3 regions of the Priestia sp. ST2 genome follow, and region 3 is predicted to be linked to each of the others. Evidence: riboswitches for the same ligand, from Rfam matches in the RefSeq annotation. Region 3 holds a riboswitch; each other region holds the start of a gene.
What was found. A riboswitch is a leader RNA that binds a small molecule or an ion and turns the genes downstream of it on or off. The one in region 3 is predicted to bind thiamine pyrophosphate.
Positions count from the first base shown of each region.

Region 1: linked by a shared signal. The riboswitch ahead of thiM (hydroxyethylthiazole kinase) and the one ahead of AC0KUU_RS26635 (thiamine phosphate synthase) in region 3 are both predicted to bind thiamine pyrophosphate.
Region 2: linked by a shared signal. The riboswitch ahead of thiC (phosphomethylpyrimidine synthase ThiC) and the one ahead of AC0KUU_RS26635 (thiamine phosphate synthase) in region 3 are both predicted to bind thiamine pyrophosphate.

Region 1 covers NZ_JBVVNT010000002.1:619,073-622,181, reverse strand. Annotated here, with positions in the region: gene AC0KUU_RS09610 (MFS transporter) at 1-986, shown strand, start outside; TPP riboswitch at 1,179-1,287, shown strand; gene thiM (hydroxyethylthiazole kinase) at 1,364-2,170, shown strand; gene thiE (thiamine phosphate synthase) at 2,184-2,828, shown strand; gene AC0KUU_RS09595 (pyridoxamine 5'-phosphate oxidase family protein) at 2,856-3,109, opposite strand, start outside.
Region 2 covers NZ_JBVVNT010000011.1:21,574-24,682, forward strand. Annotated here, with positions in the region: gene AC0KUU_RS27530 (undecaprenyl-diphosphate phosphatase) at 1-106, opposite strand, end outside; gene AC0KUU_RS27535 (hypothetical protein) at 564-854, shown strand; TPP riboswitch at 936-1,050, shown strand; gene thiC (phosphomethylpyrimidine synthase ThiC) at 1,164-2,933, shown strand.
Region 3 covers NZ_JBVVNT010000009.1:61,867-64,975, reverse strand. Annotated here, with positions in the region: gene AC0KUU_RS26650 (fluoride efflux transporter FluC) at 1-330, shown strand, start outside; gene crcB (fluoride efflux transporter CrcB) at 331-720, shown strand; gene AC0KUU_RS26640 (hypothetical protein) at 768-983, shown strand; TPP riboswitch at 1,146-1,247, shown strand; gene AC0KUU_RS26635 (thiamine phosphate synthase) at 1,370-1,993, shown strand; gene thiO (glycine oxidase ThiO) at 1,977-3,104, shown strand; gene thiS (sulfur carrier protein ThiS) at 3,101-3,109, shown strand, end outside.

The DNA.
Region 1 (3,109 bases), on a different contig from region 3:
TAGCGGGAATGATTGTTTTTGCCTTGTCTGAATGGTTCTTTGGTTCAGTGAGTACACCTCTTTTATTATTTGTATCGAGAATGTTAGGCGGTGTCGGGGCCGCGCTCATTATGCCTGCTGTTATGGCCTATACAGCGGACGTGACGTCTGCTAAAGAACGTGCTAAAGGAATGGGCTATGTGACGGCGGCGATTACAACAGGATTTATTATTGGACCTGGTATCGGCGGCTTTTTAGCTGAATACGGCATGCGTGTACCATTTTATATGGCCGCAGTAGCAGGAGGCTTGGCTGCAGTGATTACGCTTTTTGTTTTGCCAGAGTCTCGTCCTGTACAAAATCATGCTGTTTCAAACAATGAGAATCCAAAAGAAGATCGGCTGCTACTCCAGCTTATGAATTCCTATAAAGAACCTTATTTTCTAAGTTTAATTATTGTTTTTGTGACATCGTTTGGATTATCCAATTATGAAACGATTTTTTCGCTATTTGTTGATCATAAATTTAGCTTTACGCCCAAAGATATTGCGTTTGTTATTACGTTTGGCTCTATTGCGGGGGCCGTAGTGCAGGTTACGATTTTTGGCTGGATTTTAAATAAGTTTGGTGAAAAAAGAGTGATTTCGTTTTGCTTGATGATGACGGGACTTTTTATTTTACTTACGCTGTTTGTGCACACGTACTGGCTTATTATTGTTGTGACATTCATCGTCTTTTTAGCAACAGATATTTTACGTCCGGCAATCAGCACGCAAATGTCGATGATGGCACAAGACGACCAAGGGTATGTAGCCGGACTAAATTCTGCTTATACAAGTCTTGGGAATATTATTGGACCCGTTGTAGCAGGCTTTCTTTTTGATATAAACATTAATTATCCGTACGTATCAGCTGCACTTGTACTGCTGCTTTGTTTTCTTTTATCTTTAAGAGCAGGGAAGGACAGAAAAACAGCTGTGAGAAATCAAGCGGTTCAAGAGAAATAACCATAAGGAAAAAATGATAGAATTCTTAGGGAATTGAAGACCTCGAGTAGCTTACTGGAGGTCTATTGATTATTCTTTTAGGAATGGTGTAAGGTTTAAAGCGCCACTCACCCTATAGAGAAGCTTTATTTTATCGGCAAAACAGTGAAATGGTTGCAAATAAAAAAGGTTAATAGTAAACTTTAAACGTAACAAGAATAGTATGGGAGCTTGCGCGGGGCAGGCTGAGAGTACAGGGACGCCTGTTGACCATTTGAACCTGTTGGATAATGCCAGCGCAGGGAATGTGAGTACATACCAAAGCACTTTGCGCATGCAAGGTGCTTTTTTGTCTTTTTTTTGCAGTGTTAAAACTAAATGAAAAGAGTGAAAAAAACATGGATATTAGTAAAATTTCAGCTCAATTAGAAAAAGTAAGAGATACAAGTCCGCTTGTTCATAATATTACGAATGTTGTGGTAACCAACTTTACAGCAAATGGACTGCTTGCACTAGGAGCTTCACCTGTTATGGCTTATGCGAAGGAAGAAGTGGCTGACATGGCACGAATCGCCGGAGCGCTTGTCTTAAATATGGGTACACTGACGGCTCAAGAAGTAGAAGCGATGAGAATAGCAGGAAAATCAGCAAATGAAAATGGCGTGCCGGTTATTTTCGATCCTGTAGGAGCCGGAGCGACACCGTTTCGTACAGAAGTAGCACGTCAGCTTGTAGAAGAATTAAATATGGCAGTTATTCGTGGTAACGCTGCTGAAGTTGCGAATGTCGTAGGCGAGTCATGGCTCATTAAAGGCGTTGATTCATTAGAAGGGCAAGGAGACGTCATTGAACTTGCTGAAAAAGCAGCGAACAAATTAGATACGGTGATTGTTATCACGGGTAAACAAGATGTAATCACAGATGGAAACAAAACGTATACAGTAGACAACGGTCACCCGTTATTTACGAAAGTGACGGGGACTGGGTGTCTGCTAACATCAATTATAGGAGCTTTCGCTGCTGTAGAAAAAGAATATGTCGAGGCAAGCGTTGCTGCTTTAAGTTTTTACGGAGTGGCAGGTGAAATCGCCGCAGCGAAAAAAGGTGAAGAAGGGCCGGGAAGCTTTCAAATTGAGCTGTTAAATCAGCTTCATCTTTTATCTGGGCAGGATATTGAATCATATGCAAGAGTACATCAACGTTAAAAGGAGCCGGAAAATGACAAATGAAGAAATCAAAAAGCTGCTGCAAGTTTATTTTATAATGGGCAGCAATAACTGTAAAAAAGATCCGAAAGAAGTGTTGAAAGAAGCAATTGAAGGCGGCGTTACCGTGTTTCAATTCCGTGAAAAAGGCGAGGGTGCCTTAACAGGAGAAGCGAAATATCAGCTGGCGAAGGAACTTCAGCAAATTTGTCAGCAGCACAGCGTTCCTTTTGTGGTGAATGATGATCTGGACTTAGCGATCCGCTTACAAGCAGATGGCGTTCATATTGGACAAGAAGATGAAAAAGCTCATATTGTTCGAGAGAAAATAGGAAAAGGAATTGTGGGCGTCTCTGTTCATAATGTACAAGAGCTGCAGCAAGCGATAAAAGACGGGGCGGATTATGTAGGAATGGGACCTGTTTTTCCTACTTCTACAAAAAAAGACGCAAAAGCAGTGCAAGGTACAAAGTTAATTGAAGAAGTGCGAAACCAGAATATTGACTTTCCAATTGTAGGAATCGGCGGGATCACGCCTGAAAATGCCAAACAAGTAGTAGAAGCAGGTGCAGATGGCGTTTCTATTATTACCGCGATTAGCTTAGCAGCGTCTCCAAAAGAAAAAGCAGCTCAATTGAAAGAAGCGGTAAGAAAATAAAAAAAGCGCACAGTGTGCGCTTTTTTATTATAGCTGAACAGTTTGAGGAGTTTCTTCGCCTTCATTCATAAAGCGAATTTCGTTCGGCGTAATTTCAAGAACAACATACTCAGGGTCATTTGGACCGTCAAACCATTCTTTCATGTGATCGTTCCATATACGCCCTTTTAATTGATCACCAGTACGAAGAACAGCTGTACCAGATAATTCTAAGTATTGATCGCCATATCCTTCGCCGCTGTAGCCCAATAGTACGTGCACGTTCGGATTGGCTTCGATTT
Region 2 (3,109 bases), on a different contig from region 3:
ACCACAGGTCATCCACAATAATCATATGCCCAGTTGACGAAACAGGAGCAAACTCTGTTAAACCTTCTACAATCCCTAAAATGATTGCTACAATAATTTCCCACATAAAGCTATATACCTTGCCTTTCTTTCAAATTAATAAGCTTATCGCTTCGTTTTCCATGCTCAACTATTTTCCTATTTTGACACTTGCTTTTTTATCATAATTGTTAAAACTATGAAATACAATGTGTATTTGCAAAAAGATAAGAATCTTTAATAATTTGTAATAAAAACCTTACATGCTATAACCAAAAAACAAGATACCAGCTTTTATTTGTTTTAAAAAGCAGTCGCTATGTTCGGTATAAATTCCGGGTCCTTAGCTAAAAATGAATCATCTAGACTATTTTTCTTTAGTGTGAAAAAATGACTAAATCATTATGTTTTTTCCATCCCCTTTACTGTCATCTATCATTTTAATCAACTAGTGCTTGCTTATACGACATATCCCCTAAGTAATTTGAAACTTTTTTCTCTCTTTTCTCGTATATAGTAGTATCTTTTTTAGGAGGCTTTTTACTATGAATGGAAATGTACGTACAATGAAATGGGTCACTGCTGGGTATGAAGCCTTGCTGGGAATTCCTTTAATTGGCGCGGGGATTGTTATGGGCTTTAGTTATACTCCTCTTTTTATTGGATTTATTCTTCATGCTATCACACTCATTTTAGCTAATAGACGAGGGTTATCTGCGTATGGAAACATACTAGGGATTGTTACTTCACTGGTTGCTTGGATTCCATTTTTAGGGTTTGTTATGCACATTATTACAGCTATTGTGATTGCAATCGATGCTGCTAGACAACGTTGATTGTCTAGCTTTTTTTATTTAAGGGTTGATTTTTTACCGAATGATGGTAAACTTAAGCCGTAAATTGAATAATTTAAATGTTATTTCTACTAGGGGTGTCTGATAGCTCAGACTGAGAGAAGAGTGCTATAAAACTCTTTAACCCTTTGAACCTGATTTGGGTTATACCAGCGGAGGGAAGTAGTCTTGAAAAGAATAGTATATGTTTATTCTTTTTTCGCCTATTCCATCGGGTTCTGTCTATCACAGAACCCGATTTTTTTATGGTTCGGTATAGCTACACTTTATGCGAAACCGGAGGAATATGTAATGTCAAAACAAAATGTATCAGTTTCTATGAAAAAGCCTTTTCCAAACAGTCACAAAGTATATGTCCAAGGATCCAGAGAAGATCTTAAAGTGCCTATGCGTGAAATCCATCAGTCTCCTACTACAGGATCTTTTGGGGAAGAAGAAAATAATCCCGTACGTGTATACGACACGAGTGGTGTTTATACAGATCCCTGTTATGAAATTAATTTACAAAAAGGATTACCGGCTCTGCGCGAAAAGTGGATTGCAGAACGAAACGATGTAGAAACATATCAAGGCCGTACGGTTCAGCCACAGGATAACGGTTATTATGATGGTGATCCAAGAGATCAGTACGAGCGCTTTATCACTAATCGTTTACCTTTGCGCGCGAAAAAAAATCAAAATGTAACGCAAATGCACTATGCGAAAAAAGGAATCATCACGCCCGAAATGGAATTTATCGCTATTCGTGAACAGATGGATCCTGAAGTCGTGCGTGAAGAAGTAGCAAGAGGACGTGCCATTATCCCTAATAATATCAATCACCCTGAGAGCGAACCGATGATTATCGGCCGCAAATTCCACGTGAAAATCAATGCTAATATCGGAAATTCAGCTATTCGTTCAGCTATTGAAGATGAAGTAGAAAAAATGACATGGGCAACGCGTTGGGGAGCCGATACAATTATGGATTTATCAACAGGAAAGGATATCCACACAACGCGCGAATGGATTATCCGCAACTCGCCTGTTCCTGTAGGGACTGTTCCTATTTACCAAGCGCTTGAAAAAGTAAAAGGTGTTGCAGAAGATCTAACGTGGGAAGCATATCGCGATACATTAATTGAACAAGCGGAGCAAGGTGTTGATTACTTTACTATTCACGCAGGTGTTCTTTTACGCTATATTCCTCTAACAGCGAAACGTACGACAGGTATTGTTTCACGCGGAGGATCCATCTTGGCGCAGTGGTGTTTAGCTCATCATGAAGAGAACTTTTTATATACTCGCTTTGAAGAAATCTGTGAAATCTGTAAAGCATACGATATTTCTATTTCGCTTGGCGATGGGCTGCGTCCTGGTTCCATTGCAGATGCTAATGATGAGGCACAGTTCGGTGAATTAGAAACGCTTGGTGAACTAACTAAAATTGCTTGGAAACACGATGTTCAAGTTATGATTGAAGGCCCTGGACATGTCCCTATGCACCTCATCAAAGAAAACGTAGATAAACAAATGGAAATATGCCAAGAAGCTCCCTTCTATACTCTTGGACCGCTTACAACCGACATCGCTCCAGGCTATGACCATATTACATCAGGTATCGGGGCTGCAATGATTGGCTGGTTTGGGACAGCTATGCTTTGCTACGTAACGCCAAAAGAACATTTAGGTCTGCCAAATAAAGAAGACGTTCGAGAAGGCGTTATCACCTATAAAATTGCTGCGCATGCCGCTGACCTAGCAAAAGGCCATCCAGGAGCACAAAAACGCGATAACGCGCTGTCTAAAGCAAGATTTGAATTTAGATGGAATGATCAATTTAACCTGTCACTAGATCCAGAGCGCGCAAAAGAATATCACGATGAAACACTTCCCGCTGAAGGTGCTAAAACAGCCCATTTCTGTTCAATGTGTGGACCTAAATTCTGTTCGATGCGTATTTCTCAAGATATTCGTAACATGGCTCAAGAAAATGAAAAAGATGTAAACGAAGTAAGAAAAGAAGGAATGAAAGAAAAAGCTAAAGAGTTTGTTAACAGTGGTTCAAATATCTATCAATAATGAAGTAGAACAGCTTAAAGAACAAATTAAGCAGCTTGAAAGAAAGTTATTATTTGTTCAGCAAAATTGTCAGCACATTATCGTTGAATCCTCACATTCTTCCGTAAGACGCTGCATTAAGTGTTTCTATCAACAAGAGGCAGTGGCTAGGACAAAAGTATTTTAGTTGAAGAAAG
Region 3 (3,109 bases):
AATCTTTCCTTATTATATACGGGCTATCCAATAGGAACGGTAATTGAAAACCTATTAGGAAGCTTCATACTAGGCCTATTAACAGGATTTTTTGTGTGGAAAAAGCCAAAAGAATGGATAAAGCTTGGACTAGGAGTTGGCGTATGCGGCGGTTTTACAACGTATTCAACGTTTGCAGGAGACGTCATTTCTCTCACTCAGCACCATTTATTTTGGGGAGCCATTTATGTAATGGTCTCTTTTGTAGGTGGAATCCTTCTTGCTTTAGCAGGCTATCTATGCGGTGAAGCGGCAGGGAAAAATTTAGTGAAAGTACATGAGGTGAAGTAAATGAGCATAGTGAGCTTGGCACTTGGCGGGGCAGCTGGAGGAATATGCCGTTATCTTTTGGGTTTAAAAGTTACAAAAACAGTTTCAAACCCTCCTTTTCCAGTATCAATGCTGTTTGTAAACTTGCTTGGTGCGTTTGGGCTTGGTCTTTTTTACGGTAGTTATTATGGAAAGGTTCCGAGTCATGCTTATGATGATTCAATATTTTTAATGATTGGCATTGGTTTTTTTGGTGCCTTTACCACTTTTTCAACGTTCAGTGTGGAAACCGTACAGTTAATTCGAGAAAAATCTTATCGGAAAATGCTGGCGTACGTGGGGATTTCAGCATTGGGAACAGTTGGTTTATTTACAGTCGGTTTACTGGCAGGAACGTTTTTATTTAAGTAAAGAGAACGTTTCTAGTAGGGAAAAACAAAAAGACGGAGAAGTAGAGAATGGATAGAAAAGCAGAAGTTTGGAAATACATTTTGTTGATTGTAGCTGTTGCAGGTCAGATCATCGGTTTTTTATTTTTATTTATAAATGTTGTGGCGGCATTTATTTTTTACGGTTTTTATATTCTAACTTTTATTATGTTACTCCTGCTGTTTATATGGGATCGGAAAAAGGAAAAAGACAAGGAAGAATTTGACGACTATACCGATTACTAATCATATAAAAAGCAGAATGATGCGGTGCGCCGGACCTCTTACTTAGTAAAGAAGCTTAAAAGATACATCTATAAAAGGAAGAGAGCCGTAAGAGCATAAAGAGATATTGTATTTACATCTAGTTGTGTTATAATTTTAAGTGCGAAAACAAAATCAATAAATAGCAATCACTAGGGGAGCTTTTTGAAGCTGAGACGAATGTATTTCGGACCCTTTGAACCTGATCTGGTTTGTACCAGCGTAGGGAAGTGGCGATCATGTTTACATAACGATGCATGCTAACCACTCTACGTTGTAGAGTGGTTTTTTTGTATGTAATAAAGCCCTCTACACAAGATGAAGTGGTTGAAATTTCTTTTTATTCTGAACGGAAAGGTTTCGATCATATGGATATTCCTAAATTTCATGTCGTTACAACAGATAAGCAGCCAATTGAAGAGGTTCGGGACATTTTAACGGCTATTGAGCCTTTTGCGGGTGCCATTCATATTAGAGAAAAAAAGAAAACGGCAAAGCAGATTCAATGTTTGCTAGAAAGCCTGCCATTTTGTCTCTCTAAAATTATTGTAAATGACCGAGTTGATGTAGCGCATGCTTTAAAAGCAAAAGGCGTACAGCTTGCCTATCATAGTTTAGATGTTTCGTGTGTTAGAGACGTATTTCCTTCTCTTATTGTCGGAAAATCAGTTCACTCTGTGGAAGAGGCTTTAGAAGCTGAAAAAGATGGTGCTCACTACATTCTATACGGACATATTTATTCAACACATTCAAAAAAAGGATTAAAAAGTCGAGGGGTAGCAGCACTAAAAGAAGTAGTAGATGCTGTACAGATACCGGTTATTGCCATTGGAGGAATTACACCTGTAAATGCCAAAGAGGTGCTTCAAACAGGAGCACACGGTATAGCTGTGATGTCTGGTGTCATGCTTGCGCAAAATCCCCTTAAAGCGATTAAACAATATTCTCATATATGGACATCTGGAGGTGGAGAAAATGAAGCAGCATTATGATGTACTGTTAGTCGGAGGAGGCATAATCAGCTCTTCTATCGCTTATCATTTGTCAAAACAAGGAGCATCAGTGGCCATTCTTGAACGAAATCAAATTGGTTGTGAAGCTTCAAGTGCAGCAGCTGGTATTTTAGGTGCTCAAGCTGAAATTGATGAAGAAGGTCCTCTTTTAGACCTTGCTATTAAGAGCAGAAGCATGTTTCCTGAGCTGGTGAAGGAACTAAAAGAAAAAACGGCCATCGACGTAGAGCTCATTCAAAAAGGCTTATTAAAAGTCGCTGTAACAGAAGAAGATGCACACGTATTAAAGAAAAAAGCTGCTCAGCACCACCGATGGGATGAACATGTAAGATGGATCGATGTAAAAGAAGCGCGTTTGTTAGAACCCGGGCTCTCTCCAGACATATACGGAGCCATTACAATACCGGGGGACGGCCAGCTAGCTCCGGCTAAGTTAACGCAAGCCCTTGCTCATGGAGCCTTGTATCACGGAGCAGATATATTCGAATACTGTGATGTTCATTCTCTTATTATGGAAAATGAAACAGTAAAAGGTGTACAGACGTCCAAAGGCTCTTTTTACGGAGAAAAAGTAGTTATTGCAGCAGGCTCATGGGCTAAACGCTTTATTTCTTCTGAACATTTAGGTCGCGTGTTTCCCGTAAAAGGGGAGTGTATTGCTCTTCGAAGTCATAAGCCGCTGCTTTCTAAAACGATTTTTTTAGATGAGGGTTTTTACTTAGTGCCTAAGACTGGTGGAAGAATCGTAATCGGGGCAACTAAGCTACAGCATGACTTTACCAAGACGGTTTCTGCACAAGGTATTCAATTTTTGCTGAATAAAGCTTCGGCGCTTCTGCCAGCTATTAAAGAAGCCACATTTGAAAAAGCATGGGCTGGTCTTCGTCCACAAACAAATGATGGCTGGCCTTATTTAGGAGAGCATCCTGAAATAGCGAATCTACACATGGCGTTTGGCCACTACCGAAACGGTATTTTATTAAGTGCTGCAACTGGAAAAATTATGGCTGATGCTTTGTTAGGGAAAAAGCTGAATCATTCATTTTTTACATCATTTCAGCTAACAAGAGTAATGGAGGGAGTTCATTGAATCTA